Halorhodospira halophila: one gene and its partner. The protein of the gene in region 2 interacts with the protein of the main gene of each other region in a pairwise test. Links are inferred from orthologs where the notes say so. Each region holds a gene or a part of one and is shown on either strand. Other genes may lie near its edges.

Region 1 (9,969 bases), on a different replicon or contig from region 2:
GCTGGCGGTGATGCTCGGTCTGGCCCTCATCGGTGCCGTGATCATCGCCGCCCGCACGTGGTGGCTACGCCGCCAGATGCGTCGCGCCGCCGCCCGCGGCGAAGGCTTCGACCCGGCACGCCGATCCGGCACGCCGACCCGTGGCCGGATCATCGAGGGCGAGTACAGCCGCGGCTCAGAGGACGATCCGCGTCATCCGCGGCGCTGAGTTGAGCCCGCCCCGGCAAAAGCGGCAGGAACCGCCGCGCCCCCGGGAGCGCCCCGTTCGCCATAGGGGAGCAGAGACGGCGTGAAGGATCGTTTCACGGTCACCATCACCGACTTCCGCGGCGCCCGCCACTATTCGCTGCACCAGATCGCCAAGCGCTTCGCGCTGGCCCTGGCCGGCGGCTTGGCGCTCGTGCTGCTCGCAGGCGCCCTCGCCCTCCATGCGCTCAACGACAAGATCACCGAACTGAACCAGGTCCGCGCCGACAAGGCCGAGGCCGCCCGCCAGATCGAGCGGCGCAACGAGGAACTCCGCGAGCTGGTCAGCGAGCGGGAGCAAGAGATCCACCGCATGGATCTCGAGCTCGGCCACATCGAGACCCTGGTCGGACTCGATCCCCAGCCGGAGGCCAAGCGCCGCGAGCGGCTCGACACCGCCGGCCAGACGGCGCTCGAGAAGGCGCTAATGTTGCGAACCATCCCCAGCGGCTGGCCCCTCCAAGAGGAGTCACGAATCACCAGCGGCTACGGCTGGCGGACCCATCCGGTGACCGGCGAGCGCTCGTTCCACGCCGCGGTCGATCTGCGCGCACCGGTGGGCGAGAAGATCGTCGCCACCGCCGACGGGGTAGTCAACTTTGCGGCCAAGCACCAGGGCAGCGGGCTCGGCAAGCTGGTCATCCTCGCCCACGATTTCGGTTTCCAGACCCACTACGCCCACCTGAGCCGGATCGAGGTGGAGACCGGCGAGTTCGTCGAAGAGGGCGATGTCATTGCCCGCTCCGGGGCCACCGGCAATGTCAACGGCCCCCATCTGCACTACGAGATCTGGCACACCCAGCGCAAGCTGAACCCGGAACCGTTTCTGGACTGGAGCCTGGAGAACTATGAAGAGCTCTTTGAAGAAGAGGGCCGCGTAAAATGGGAATCATTGGCAAAGGGGATCAATCGAAGAGCCGAAGCCCTGGAACGACAGTTATCTGCGACGGCACGCGACTGGTCGGAGAACTGACCCTGGAGTCGAACCTGCACCTGGACGGGCAGATCAAGGGCACCATCGTCTCGGACCATGACGTGAGTATCGGCCACACCGGCCGCTTCGAGGGCAATATCAAGGCCCACCGTCTGCTGGTCAGTGGCTACGTGGAAGGCGTGATCGACTGCGCCAGCCTCGAGATCGTCGCCGAGGGGCGCGTCTTCGGCGAGCTCCACAGCGACGACTTCATCATCGAGGCCGGCGGCCAGTTCCTCGGCGAGAGCCATCCGCGGCGCGAGGTGCCACTGGCCGCCTTGCAGCATGAAGCCGGCCGGGAGTCGCAACTGACCGGGCCGGAACAGGCGCAGGCGCCAGCACAGGCGGAGACCGGGGCCGATACCGAGGCCGGGGCCACCCCGACGACGGACACCCCGCCCGAGCCCGAACCGGAACCGCCGCGTGCCGACCCCAGGCCCGAGCCGCACCGGGAGGAAGCGCACGGCCCGGCGGAGGAACCTGAGCAAGCGCAGGGAAGGCAGGAGCAGGAAGAAGAGGAGCCGTCGCGCAATGTCCGCCCCCAGCCGAGGCAGACGTTCTGGGGGCGGCGCTGATCTGTGGCGGGCCCGCCGGCGGCGTGTGCTAGCATGGCCGGTATCCGCCTGGGGGATTCAGGGTTTCTGAGCGCCCAGACAGAGACGGCGAACGGGCAACAGAGGGGGAGACGCCGTGGAACGTTGTATTGGCCTGGACATGGGGTACGGGTTCATCAAGATCGATGACGGCCGCGAGGGGCACGTATTCCCCAGCGTCGTCGGCGAGGGCGAGTCGGGCATGCCGATGTCCCTGGGCGTGGCCCAGCGCAGCGGCAGCAGCGAGCTGCGCATCACCTACGGTGGTAAGAGCTATCTGCTGGGCGACTACGCCATCCGCCACTCGCGCCTGGCGCACCGGGGACTGTCGCCGACCCGCGCGGAGGGGGACGACCTCAAGATCCTCTTCCTCGGCGCCCTCAGCCTCTACGCCCGCGAGACGGTGAACAACTTCCACGTGGTCACCGGCCTGCCACCAGGCCGCATGCACATGGCCGACGACCTGGTCCGCCAGCTGCGCGGCGACCACGAGGTCATCCGCCACGTCGGCCCGAGCCGCTTCGGGGTCAGCATCCGGCTCGAGAACATCGAGGTGGTCCCGCAGCCGGTGGGCAGCTTCTGGGCCGAGGTCCTCGACGACCGCGGGCAGATCCGCGGCGATCACCCGCTGCTCAACGGCCGCGTCGGCATCATGGACATCGGCTTCCGCACCAGCGACTTTGCCACCGTGATCGACGGCGAGTACTCCCCGGGCTTCTGCAAGACGGTGCCGCTGGGGATCTCCTTCGGCTACGAGGAGATCGCCCAGGAACTCTCCACCCAGTACGGGCTCGAGCGCGAGCAGTACACGCTGGACGAGGCCATCATCCAGGGCCAGGTCAACGTCAACGGGCGACCGGTAGACATCGTCGAGCTCCGCGACCGCATCTTCGGCGACATCGCCACCAAACTGCTGGTCGAGGCCCGCTCGATGTGGCAGATCCAAGAGTACGACCACATCATCATCACCGGTGGCGGTGGCCGGGTGCTCGAGCGCTACCTCCGGCCCGAGCTCTCCCAGGCCCAGCTGGCGCAGGACTCCGTCACCGCCAATGCCCGCGGCTACTTCAACTGGGCCTATTTCAACGCCCAGCAACGCGCCGCGGAGATGGGCCACGCCGCCGAGCAGGAGGCCGCCCCGCAGGAGGACTACCGTTCCGGCAGCTACGGCACCGGCAGTACCACCTACAGCCGCGGGGGCGACAGCGACGGGGACGGCGCGGCCGTGCCGCCGGCCCGCAGCGGCAGCGAGGGCTGACCGCCTCCCGCTGGGGCCCACGCCCCGGCGAGCGGATCGGACCGAGGGGCCGCGCCGCCTGGCGCGGCCCCTTTTTGTTTGGCGTGGGTCAATCTGCTGTTGCAACGCAACACGGGTGGTGCTATGTTGCATCGCACAAGGCATGGCGAGCGGTCATGCCTCGAGCAGCTTCAACAAGGAGAGAGACCCATGCAAGACCAGCTCAACAAGACCATGCAACAGTTCCAGAAGATGATGGAGCCGAGCCGCAAGCTCAACGCGCTGCTCCTCGACCACGCCGAGAAGGTCGCTCACCTGAACCTGGAGGCGGCGCGCTCCTACACCGACCTGGCCATGGAGCAGATGCGCAAGGCCATGGAGGTCCGTGATCCGGAGAGCTTCCAGAACTACCTGAACGACCAGGGCAAGGTCGTGCAGACGATGAGCAACAAGTTCACCGAGAACGCCAGCACCCTGGCCGACATCAGCAAGAACATGGGCGAGGAAGTGCAGAAGATCGCCCAGGAGAACGTCACGGCCATGACCGAGACGATGCAGGGCCAGGCCGAGAAGGCCACCGGCAAGGGCCGCAGCGCGGGCAGCAGTGCCAGCGGTGGTGCCTCGGCGGGTGGCAGCGGCAGTGGCTCCGCCGCCTCCGGCAGCAGCAGCAAGAAGTCCGCGTAACCCCTCCGGGGATTCCCGACAACGGAGCCGGTGCCCCGCGGGGCGCCGGCTCCGTTTCGTTCAGCCCCCTCAACGGGGCACCGGGGGGGGGGGTCAGCCGGTTTCCCGGGCAATGGCCCGGGCACCGATGTCCCGCCGGTAAAACACCCCCTCCCAGTGGATGGCGGCGACACCGCGATAAGCGGCCTGTTGCGCAGCAGCCACACGCTCGCCCAGGGCGCAGCAGCAGAGCACCCGACCGCCGTTGGTCACCACCCGGCCGTCGGCGTCGAGGGTCGTGCCCCCGTGGAAGACCTTGCAGCCGGTGTGCTCGGCGTCGTCGAGCCCTTCAATGACATCGCCCCGCTCCACCGGCCCCGGATAGCCGGCCGCCGCCATCACCACGCCGACCGCCGGGCGCGGATCCCAGCTCAGCGCCACCTCCGGCAGCCGGCCGTCGAGGGCAGCCCGGCAGAGCTCGGCGAAGTCCGCATCCAGGCGCATCAGCAGGGGTTGCGCCTCCGGGTCGCCCAGGCGGCAGTTGTACTCGAGGACGCGCGGATGGCCCTCGTCGTCGATCATCAGCCCGGCGTAGAGAAACCCCTTGTAGGGCCGCCCCTCGGCAGCCAGCCCGCGGACCGTGGGCCGGATCACCTCGTCCATGACCCGCTGGTAGAGCCGTTCATCCATCAGCGGCGCCGGCGAGTACGCGCCCATCCCCCCGGTGTTCGGACCCTCATCACCGTCGTCCCGCGGTTTGTGATCCTGAGAGCTGGCCATCGCCACCACATGCTCGCCGTCGACCAGGGCGATGAAGCTCAGCTCCTCGCCCTGCAGGCACTCCTCGACCACGACGCGCGCACCGGCGTCCCCGAAGGCCTGGCCTGAGAGCATGCGCTCGGCGGCCAGCAGGGCGGCATCCTTGGTCGCCGCCACCTCGACACCCTTGCCCGAGGCCAGCCCATCGGCCTTGATGACCATCGGCGCGGGGTGTTCCCGGATGTAGTCGGTGGCCGCGCCCAGATCGTCAAAGGTCCGGTAGGCCGCCGTGGGGATCCCGTGACGGGCCATGAAGGCCTTGGCGAAGGCCTTGGAGCCCTCCAGCTCCGCGGCGGCCGCGGTCGGGCCCAGACAGGGGAGCCCCGCCTCCTGGAACGCGTCCACCACCCCGGCCACCAGCGGTGCCTCGGGCCCAACCACCGTAAAGGCCACCGCTTGTTCCCGGGCCTGCTGGACCAGCGCCGGGACGTCCTCCGCGCCAACCTGGATGTTCCGGACCCCGGGCTCGCGGGCGGTGCCGGCGTTACCGGGGGCGACGAGCACCTCTTCGACCTGCGCCGAGCGCGCCAGGGCCCAGGCCATGGCGTGCTCGCGACCGCCCCCTCCGATAACCAGTACCTTCATCCTCTACCTCGCTTGGCCGCGTTCAGTGGCGGAAGTGGCGCATCCCGGTGAAGACCATGGCCAGGCCATGCTCGTCGGCGGCGTCGATTACCTCTTGGTCGCGCATCGAGCCACCGGGCTGGATGAGCGCCGCGGCACCGGCCTCGGCGGCCTGATCGACTCCGTCCCGGAACGGGAAGAAGGCGTCGGAGGCGAGCACCGAGCCCTGCAGGGCGAGCCCCGCATCCGACGCCTTCTCGCAGGCGATCCGGGTACTGAACACGCGGCTCATCTGCCCGGCCCCCACACCGAGGGTGCGCTGCCCGCCCGCAAAGACGATGGCGTTGGACTTGACGTGCCGCACCACTTCCCAGGCGAAACGCAGGTCGGCCCATTCGGCGTCGGTGGGCTGACGCCGGGTGACCACCCGCAGGTCGGCCGGATCGACCACTGCGGTGTCTCGATCCTGGACCAGGAGACCGCCGCGCACCCGCTTGAGCTCCAGATCTGCGCCAGCCTTCCGCGGCCAGCGGCCGGTCTGCAGCACGCGCACGTTGGCCTTGGCGGAGAAGCGCGACAGGGCCTCGTCGGTGACCGCCGGGGCAATGACCACCTCCACGAACTGGCGATCCAGGATGGCACCGGCCAACTCGGCGTCGACGGTGTCGTTGAAGGCGATGATGCCACCGAAGGCCGAGGTCGGGTCGACCTCGAAGGCCCGGTCGTAGGCCTCGCGCAGGGTCTCGGCACAGGCCACACCGCAGGGGTTGGCATGCTTGACGATGACACAGGCCGGCGCCTCGAACCCCTTGACGCACTCCAGCGCGGCATCGGTATCGGCGACGTTGTTGTAGGACAGGGCCTTGCCCTGGAGCTGGCGCGCCGTGGCGACGCTGGCCTCACCGGGGGTGACGTCACGGTAGAAGGCAGCGGACTGATGCGGGTTCTCGCCATAGCGCATATCCGCGATCTTCTCCACCTGCAACGTCCAGATACCCGGGAAATCGCCCTGCTGCTCACCCTGCTCGTCGCGCTGGCTCAGGTAGGCGGCGATGGCGCCATCGTAGCGTGCGGTGTGGCTGAACGCCCGGGTTGCCAGGTGGTGACGCAGGGCCCGGCTGGTCCCGCCCAGGCGCTGGACTTCGTCCAGGACCCGATCGTAGGCGGCAGCCTCGGTGACCACCGCCACATCGGTGTGGTTCTTGGCCGCGGCACGGATCATGGCCGGCCCGCCGACGTCGATGTTCTCGATGGCCTCGGCCAGCGTGCAATCCTCGGCGGCGACGGCCTGCTCGAAGGGGTAGAGGTTCACGCAGAGCAGGTCGATGGGCCCGATGCCGTGCTCGTCCATGACCGCGTCGTCCGTGCCGCGCCGCCCCAGCAGCCCGCCGTGGATGCGCGGATGCAGGGTCTTGACCCGGCCATCCATGATCTCCGGGAAGCCGGTCTCGGCCGAAACCTCACGCACCGGGATACCGGCCTCGCCCAGCAGGCGGGCCGTACCACCGGTCGAGAGGATCTCGACGCCTTGCTCATGCAGGGCCCGGGCGAAGCCCTCCACCCCGCTCTTGTCGGAAACGCTGATCAAGGCCCGCCGCAGGGGCCGCACGCCGTCGTTGGTCGCCATATTGGATTGTCCGGGTTGTTCAGTTGTAGTCGATGCCGTGATCGCGCAGCTTCTTGCGCAGGGTCGCCCGATTAAGGCCGAGCAGCTGCGCAGCCCGCGTCTGATTGCCAGAGCAGTAGTCCATCACCGACTCGAGGAGCGGAACCTCCACCTCGTTGAGCACGAGCCGATAGAGACCATTGCAGTCGTGCCCGTCCAGCTCCCTGAAATAGTCATCCAGGGCGCGACTGACCGCCTCGCGGATGGGCCCCCCCACCTCGCCGTCGCCGCCCCTGCCAGGACCCTGTCCGGGACCGGGTCCCTTGCCGTCCTGCATGCATCACCCCCATTCATGTCTGTCTGGAAGGATAACAGAGCCGACCGGCGGCCCCCCGGGCCCTGGCGGCCCTACTCGACCGGTCGGAATGACAGCGAGAAACTCTCGGCCCCGCCGTCGGGCTCTGCCACGTAGAGTTCCACCGGGATCCGAGCCCCCGGCTCCATGCCCGCGCCCAGGCGCGCCCGCAGACGGCTGTCGGCCACGTAGTCCTCAGGGCGAACCCAGCGCTCGCCGGTCACGTGGCCGTCCAGATCCCGCAGTGTCAGCCGCATCTCGGGATAGGGCAGGCGCCGCTCGCCGGTGTGCACCAGCACCCCGCCGAGCATCAGCGCATCGTCCCGACGCGGATCCGGCTCCAGCCAGCGCTCCTCGACCTCGATGACGTCGTAGCTCGCCGCGGTCTCCAGCTGGCAGTCGTACACGGCGCAGACCGCCGAGAGCCACGCCCGCGTCCCGGGCAGCTCGAGCAGCTGCGCGCGGTAGAGGTACGAGCCATGGACCAGGGCCGCCGCCAACACCAGCACGCCAGCGGCGGTCATCCAGAGGCGCCGCTTGGGCCTCGTGCCAGCCCCCGGGGCACGGGCGGGACGCTGCCCGGCACGCAGCTCGGCCAGGACCTGCTCCCAGTCGGCCTCGCCCCCCCCCGGTTCGGCTGCCCGATCCGCCGCCTCCGGGCCGGAACCTGAGCGCTCCCCCGCGGTCGAGCGCTCACCGACGAGGGCCTGCAGGTCCACCGGCCGATCGCCTCTGTCGTCGGGCAGCATTCGGCCGATGGCCGACATCTGCGGTCCCAGGGCGGGGATGCGCACCTCGTCCCCACCGGCGGACCGGGACGGCGGGGCCCCGTCGGTCGTCGCGGCACCCGGCTCGCCGGGCAAGTCCTCGCTCAGCGCCTGAACCGCGTCGAAGGTGGTCTGGCACAGGCCACAGGTAACCCGACCGCGCGCCTGGCGAAGCTGCCACGCACGCAGCGCGAAGATCGTCCCGCATCCAGGGCACTGGGTGTACACGGGCTTCCCTCGTTGTTGGAAAATCCGGCGACCGACGTTCAGGCGGTGCGGGTGCCGCTGACCAGCACCCAGTCGCCGCGAGTCTGCGGCGCATCCCAGGCGATGCTGCCCTGGAAGGCATCCATGACCTGCTGCTCCTGCCCCAGGAGGATCCCGGAGAGCGCCAGGCGCCCACCGACGCGAACGCCGCTACGCAGCTCACCGGCCAGCTCCACCAGCGTCGATGCAAGGATATTGGCGACGAGGAAATCGGCGCAATACGCCGGCCGCTGATCGACGGCGTACGCCGGGACCCAATCGGCGACACCGTTGCGCTCGGCGTTGTCGCGGCTGGCGATCACTGCCTGGGGGTCGTTATCGACGGCCATGCAGCGGGCCGCGCCCAGACGTACCGCAGCCACGGCTAGGACGCCAGAGCCGGCGCCGAAATCGAGGCCGTCACGCCCCTGGATCGGCTCGCCATCAAGCCACTGCAGGCACAGCGCCGTGGTCTCGTGGGTGCCGGTGCCGAAGGCCAGCCCCGGGTCGAGGTGGATGGCCACGGCGTCGCGCGGCAGCTCCGGCTCGCTCCCGGTGGGGACGATCCAAAGCCGCTCGCCGAAGGCCATGGGGCGGAAGTGGTCGAGCCACTCGCGCTCCCAGGCACGATCCTCCAGCGTCTCCGCCTGCCAGCCTTGCAGACGTTCGCCCAGCTGCCCGGCGAGCAGCTTGTAAAGGTCCTCGGGATCGGTCCCGGCAGGAAACAGCGCGGCAACTCGAACCCGCTCCCACATCGGGTGCTCGCCCACGCCGGGCTCGAGGAGCACGGTGCCATCATCGGCCTGGTAGGTCTGGGACAGCGCCCCGGCCAGTTCCAGGGCGCCATCCACGGCATCGAGGTCGCCGGCGGCGACCTCCAGCGTCACCTGCAGCTGCGCCACGACTCAGGAACCTTGTCGCGGGGTCGGGGGAACCACGAAGCAGGCGGCCTGCTCGCGGGTATAGAAGCAGCCGTCGCGCTCGAACCCGGAGACCACCCGCTGCTTCACCGCGATGACCCGACCGCGGTCGTCGCGTTCGCTGATCAGCTCCTCGGGCAGACCGTCGAGGCGGTGAAAGGGGGCCGGCTGCCCGTTCCCGCTGCAGGAGAGGTAGATCGTCCCCGTCTCGGTGTCCAGGAAGGCCGGGCGGAAGCCGTGGTCCCGGTTGCAAGCGCTGACGCCACCGGTCCCCTGGAACGTGGCGTTCTCACACTTGAGTCGCTCTGCCGTAAGGGCGCGAGCCATCGCTCACCACCTCCGAACGTCGATACCGCTTCACGGGTTATCGGCCGCTCCACTGGCCCCCTGAGTCGGGCAACGCTCCCTGCGTTGCTACTGATTCCGGTAGTTGGACACCGCGTGCTCGATCTCGGCTCGCGCGGCGTCGGCGCCCTTCCAGTCGCGCACCTGAACCCACTTGCCGGGCTCAAGATCCTTGTAGTGCTCAAAGAAATGGCTGATCTCCTGCAGCAGGCGCGGCGGCAGGTCGTCGGGCCCCTTAACCTCGCTGTAGTCGGTGGTCAGCTTGTCCACCGGAACCGCAATCAGCTTGGCATCCTCGCCGGACTCGTCCGCCATCTCCAGCACACCCACCGGGCGGCAGCGGATCACCGAGCCGGGCTGCAACGGTAGGGGGGTGATGACCAGGGCGTCTACCGGATCGCCATCATCGGCCAGCGTCTGCGGCACAAAGCCGTAGTTGCACGGATAGTGCATGGCCGTGGCCATGATGCGATCGACGGTGAGCGCACCCGTCTCCTTATCCACTTCGTACTTCACGGGGCCGCCGTGGAGCGGGATCTCGATGACGACGTTGATATCGTCCGGAATCGACCGCCCGGCGGGCACGGAATCGAGGCTCATGCAGTTACTCCGTTCAGTAGAGGACGTTTGCGTAT
Region 2 (4,373 bases):
GAGGCGCCTTCCTTGATCGGCGCGGGGCAGCCCTCGACGACCTCCTTCGCCTCCTTCAGGCCCAGGCCGGTCACGCCGCGCACGGCCTTGATGACGCCGACCTTGTTGTCGCCGTGGGAGCTGAGGATCACGTCGAACTCGGTCTGCTCCTCGGCGGCGGCGCCCTCGTCGCCGCCACCACCGCCGGCAGCGGGCGCAGCGGCCACGGCCGCGGCCGCGGTGACGCCGAACTTCTCTTCCATCGCCTCGATGAGCTCCACGACCTCCATGACGCTCATGTTGGCAATGGACTCAAGGATCTCGTCTTTCGAAGCGGCCATCTGTGTCTCTCCTATTCAGTAATCAGCGAGTGGACCCCTGCGGGTCCGGTGGCGTATGGCCAGGTCAGGCAGCCTGCTTGGCGTCGCGCACGGCGGCCAGGGTCCGCACCAGCTTGCCCGGCACCTCGTTGGTGGTGGTGGCGAGCTTCTGGACCGGGGCACGCATGGTCGCCATGAGCTTCGACAGGGCCTCATCGCGGGTCGGCAGGCTGGCCAGCCGCTCGAGGTGCTCGGCACCGTACAGCGTGCCGCCGAACGCCACGTTGCGCACGACCAGCGCCTCGTTCTTCTTGCGGTAGTCGCGCACCAGACGCGCCGCCGCACCCGGGTCGTCCTGCGAGAACGCCAGCAGGAGCGGCCCGTAGAAGCCCTCGGTCATGCATTCAAAGTCGGTGCCGGCCACTGCCCGCCGGGCCAGGGTGTTCTTGACCACGCGGAGGTAGACGCCCTGCTCACGCGCCTGGGCGCGCAGCTCGTCCATCTCCCCGGCAGTCAGGCCCCGGTACTCGGCGGAGACCGCGGTCAGGGCCTCTTGGGCCACCGCAGCCACCTCCTGCACCATCGCCTTTTTCTGCTCCAGACTCAGTCCCATCGTCTGTCTCCTGGGAAGGTTGATCTCCTCGGAAGTCGCCTCCCGGGAGCCGATGGTGCGCACCCCGTGGTTGGGATACGCGAATCGACTCTCTCGAGTCGGCTTCACGGTGGCGAAGTGCAGGCTCCTCGCTTGCGCCACCGTCTACGCAGGCGGGTCTCCCCTTTAAGCCCCGCAGGGCACCGGCGGTCTCGGACGGCTGTCGCTGTCAGACAGCCGGGCCGGCCTCCGTGCCGGCCAGGTCCGGCGGGCCGCAGCACGGCCCGCCAAGGTTCCGGATCACACTCCGAGGGTGCCCTTATCGACGCGGACACCGGCGCCCATGGTCGAGGACACGGTGACCTGCTTGATGTAGACACCCTTGGAGGTGCTCGGCTTGAGCTTGTTCAGGTCGGCCAGCAGCGCGTCCAGGTTCTCGCGCAGGGCCTGGTCGTCGAAGTTGGCGCGCCCGATCGCGGAGTGGATCACGCCCCCCCGATCGGTGCGGTAGCGCACCTGCCCGGCCTTGGCGTTGCGCACGGCGCCTGCGACGTCGGCGGAGACGGTGCCGGTCTTCGGGTTGGGCATCAGCCCGCGCGGGCCGAGGACCGGACCGAGCTTGCCGACCACCCCCATGGCGTCCGGCGAGGCGATCACCACGTCGTAGTCGAGCTCGCCGCCCTGCATGCGCTCGGCCAAGTCGTCCATGCCGACGGCGTCGGCACCCTCGGCCTGCGCGGCGTCGGCGTTCTCGCCCTGGGCGAAGACGGCCACGCGCATCGACTTACCGGTACCGTTGGGCAGCACCGTGGAGCCGCGGACGATCTGATCCGACTTGCGAGGATCGACGCCGAGGTTAACCGCAACGTCGATGCTCTCGGGGAAGCGCGCCGTGGCCAGCTCCTTCACCAGAGCCAGCGCCTCGTCCACCGGATAGGCTTGGCTGCGGTCCACGCGCTCGCGAATCTGCTTCTGCCGCTTGGTCAGCTTGGCCATGGCTTAGACCCCCTCCACGTCGATGCCCATGCTCCGCGCGGTACCGGCGATGGAGCGCACCGCCGCGTCCATGTCGGAGGCGTTCAGGTCCGGCCACTTGGTCCGGGCGATCTCCTCGAGCTGATCGCGCTGGACGGTGCCGACCTTCTTGGTGTTCGGCGTGCCCGAGCCGCCCTTGGCGCCAATGGCCTTGAGCAGCAGGATCGCGGCCGGCGGGGTCTTGGTAACAAAGGTAAAGCTGCGATCGGAGTAGACCGTGATCACCACCGGGATCGGCAGGCCGGCCTCCATCTCCTGGGTCTGGGCGTTGAACGCCTTGCAGAACTCCATGATGTTCAGGCCGTGCTGACCGAGAGCGGGACCCACCGGCGGGCTCGGGTTGGCCTGCCCGGCAGGGACCTGCAGCTTGATATAAGCTTCGATCTTCTTCGCCATGCTTGCGTGCTCCTGTCACGGGTGCGAACGCCGGGTGAGGGCTCCCCGTGGGGTGAGACGCGCCGGTCGGCGCGTCGCGGTTACGTTTTCTCGACTTGGCTAAACTCGAGCTCGACGGGCGTGGAGCGGCCGAAGATCAGCACCGCAACACGCAGGCGGCTCTTCTCGTAGTTGACCTCTTCCACGGCGCCGTTGAAGTCGGTGAAGGGACCGTCGGTGACCCGCACGATCTCGCCGACCTCGAAAAGAACCTTGGGGCGAGGCTTCTCCGCGCCCTCCCGGACCCGGCTAAGGATCTGCTCGGCCTCGCGATCGGAGATGGGCGCGGGGCGATCGGGCCGCCCGCCAATAAAGCCCATGACCCGAGGCACCTCTTTAACCAGGTGCCAGGTGTCGTCGTCGAGCTCCATTTGCACGAGGACGTAGCCCGGGAAGAACTTGCGCTCACTCTTGCGCTTCTGCCCCTCGCGCATCTCGACGACTTCCTCGGTGGGCACGAGGATCTCACCGAACTTGTCCTCCATGCCCGCGCGCCGTATGCGCTCCTGAAGGGAACGCTGGACCTGCTTTTCAAAGCCCGAGTAGGCGTGGATTACATACCAGCGCAGTGCCATGGATCAGCCTCCGTGGCCGGTGATCATGCCGACCAGCCAAAGCAGGAGCAGGTCCATCAGCCAGAGGAAGATCGCCACGATGATCACCACCGCGGCGACAATCAGCGTGGTCTGCAGGGTCTCCTGCCGGGTAGGCCAGACGACCTTGCGCACCTCCTGCTTGGCCCCCTGGGCGAACGACCAGACGTTCCGCCCCTGCGCGGTGGTGGCAAGGATGGCGACGGATACGCCGACGACGGCCAGCAGGCCGGCGACCCGATAGAGGAGCGGCTCGTCACCGAAGACGTAGAACCCGGCCACGGCCCCGAGCGCGAGAGCGATGGCTACGACCCACTTAACGACGTCAAGCGGGGATTTCGCAGTCTCTGCCTTTGACTTCATGGACCCTGCTACCGAAGCGGTCCGGCGAGCCATGCCCGCCGGACCGCGTCGTGAAGTTGGCAGGCCAGGAGGGACTCGAACCCCCAACCTGCGGTTTTGGAGACCGCTGCTCTGCCAATTGAGCTACTGGCCTGGTGTTTGATGACCTGAGGGTGCGGAGTTATACCACCCACACCCCCGGTCTGGCAAGATCAGTCGATGATCTTGGAGACGACGCCGGCGCCGACGGTGCGGCCGCCCTCGCGGATCGCGAAGCGCAGGCCGTCCTCCATGGCGATCGGGGCGATCAGCTGAACCGTCATCTTGACGTTATCGCCCGGCATCACCATCTCGGTGCCCTCCGGCAGCGTCACCGTACCCGTGACGTCCGTCGTCCGGAAGTAGAACTGCGGACGGTAACCGTTGAAAAACGGCGTGTGCCGGCCACCCTCGTCCTTGCTCAGGACGTACACCTCGGCCTCGAAGTGCGTGTGCGGCGTGATCGACTTCGGCTTGCACAGCACCTGGCCACGCTCGACGTCGTCGCGCTTGATCCCGCGCAGCAGCGCACCGATGTTGTCACCCGCCTCGCCCTGGTCGAGCAGCTTGCGGAACATCTCGACGCCGGTGCAGGTCGTCTTGCGCGTCTCGGTGATGCCGACGATCTCGACCTCTTCACCGACCTTGATCACACCGCGCTCGACCCGGCCGGTGACCACCGTGCCGCGACCCGAGATGGAGAAGACGTCCTCGATCGGCATCAGGAAGTCGCCGTCAACCGGACGCTCCGGCTGCGGGATGTGCTCGTCCATGGCCTCGACGAGCTTGATGATCGCCGGACGCCCCATCTCCGAGTCGTCCCCCTCGAGCGCCTTCAGTGCCGAGCCGGTGACCACCGGGATGTTGTCACCGTCGAAGTCGTAGTCGCTCAGCAGCTCGCGGACCTCCATCTCGACGAGCTCGAGCAACTCGGCGTCGTCGACCATGTCGGCCTTATTCAGGAAGACCACGATCGCCGGGACACCGACCTGACGGGCGAGCAGGATGTGCTCACGCGTCTGCGGCATCGGGCCGTCG

What was found.
Region 1: the proteins of rplK (region 2) and prmA interact in binary tests that used the Escherichia coli proteins (3 or more experiments, as listed by UniProt). The link is inferred for Halorhodospira halophila from one-to-one orthologs.

The regions. Positions count from the first base shown.
Region 1 is NZ_NHSN01000025.1:287,239-297,207, forward strand. The notes cover bases 7,031-9,807. They hold prmA (50S ribosomal protein L11 methyltransferase), read right to left. Parts: upstream 8,972-9,807; coding sequence 8,090-8,971; downstream 7,031-8,089. Other genes in these bases: fis (DNA-binding transcriptional regulator Fis), read right to left, coding at 7,031-7,038; CCR79_RS13835 (DUF3426 domain-containing protein), read right to left, coding at 7,110-8,051; CCR79_RS10700 (hypothetical protein), read right to left, coding at 8,975-9,316; ppa (inorganic diphosphatase), read right to left, coding at 9,404-9,807. In the rest of the region: CCR79_RS10650 (hypothetical protein), read left to right, coding at 1-208; CCR79_RS10655 (peptidoglycan DD-metalloendopeptidase family protein), read left to right, coding at 290-1,219; CCR79_RS10660 (bactofilin family protein), read left to right, coding at 1,129-1,794; CCR79_RS10665 (ParM/StbA family protein), read left to right, coding at 1,910-3,070; CCR79_RS10670 (phasin family protein), read left to right, coding at 3,260-3,733; purD (phosphoribosylamine--glycine ligase), read right to left, coding at 3,827-5,116; purH (bifunctional phosphoribosylaminoimidazolecarboxamide formyltransferase/IMP cyclohydrolase), read right to left, coding at 5,139-6,722; more of fis, read right to left, coding at 6,742-7,030; more of ppa, read right to left, coding at 9,808-9,934. UniProt on the Escherichia coli protein: Methylates ribosomal protein L11.
Region 2 is NZ_NHSN01000015.1:37,069-41,441, forward strand. What follows is about bases 607-3,482. They hold rplK (50S ribosomal protein L11), read right to left. Parts: upstream 2,323-3,482; coding sequence 1,891-2,322; downstream 607-1,890. Other genes in these bases: rplJ (50S ribosomal protein L10), read right to left, coding at 607-912; rplA (50S ribosomal protein L1), read right to left, coding at 1,192-1,887; nusG (transcription termination/antitermination protein NusG), read right to left, coding at 2,403-2,936; secE (preprotein translocase subunit SecE), read right to left, coding at 2,940-3,317. Outside these bases: rplL (50S ribosomal protein L7/L12), read right to left, coding at 1-320; more of rplJ, read right to left, coding at 385-606. UniProt on the Escherichia coli protein: Forms part of the ribosomal stalk which helps the ribosome interact with GTP-bound translation factors.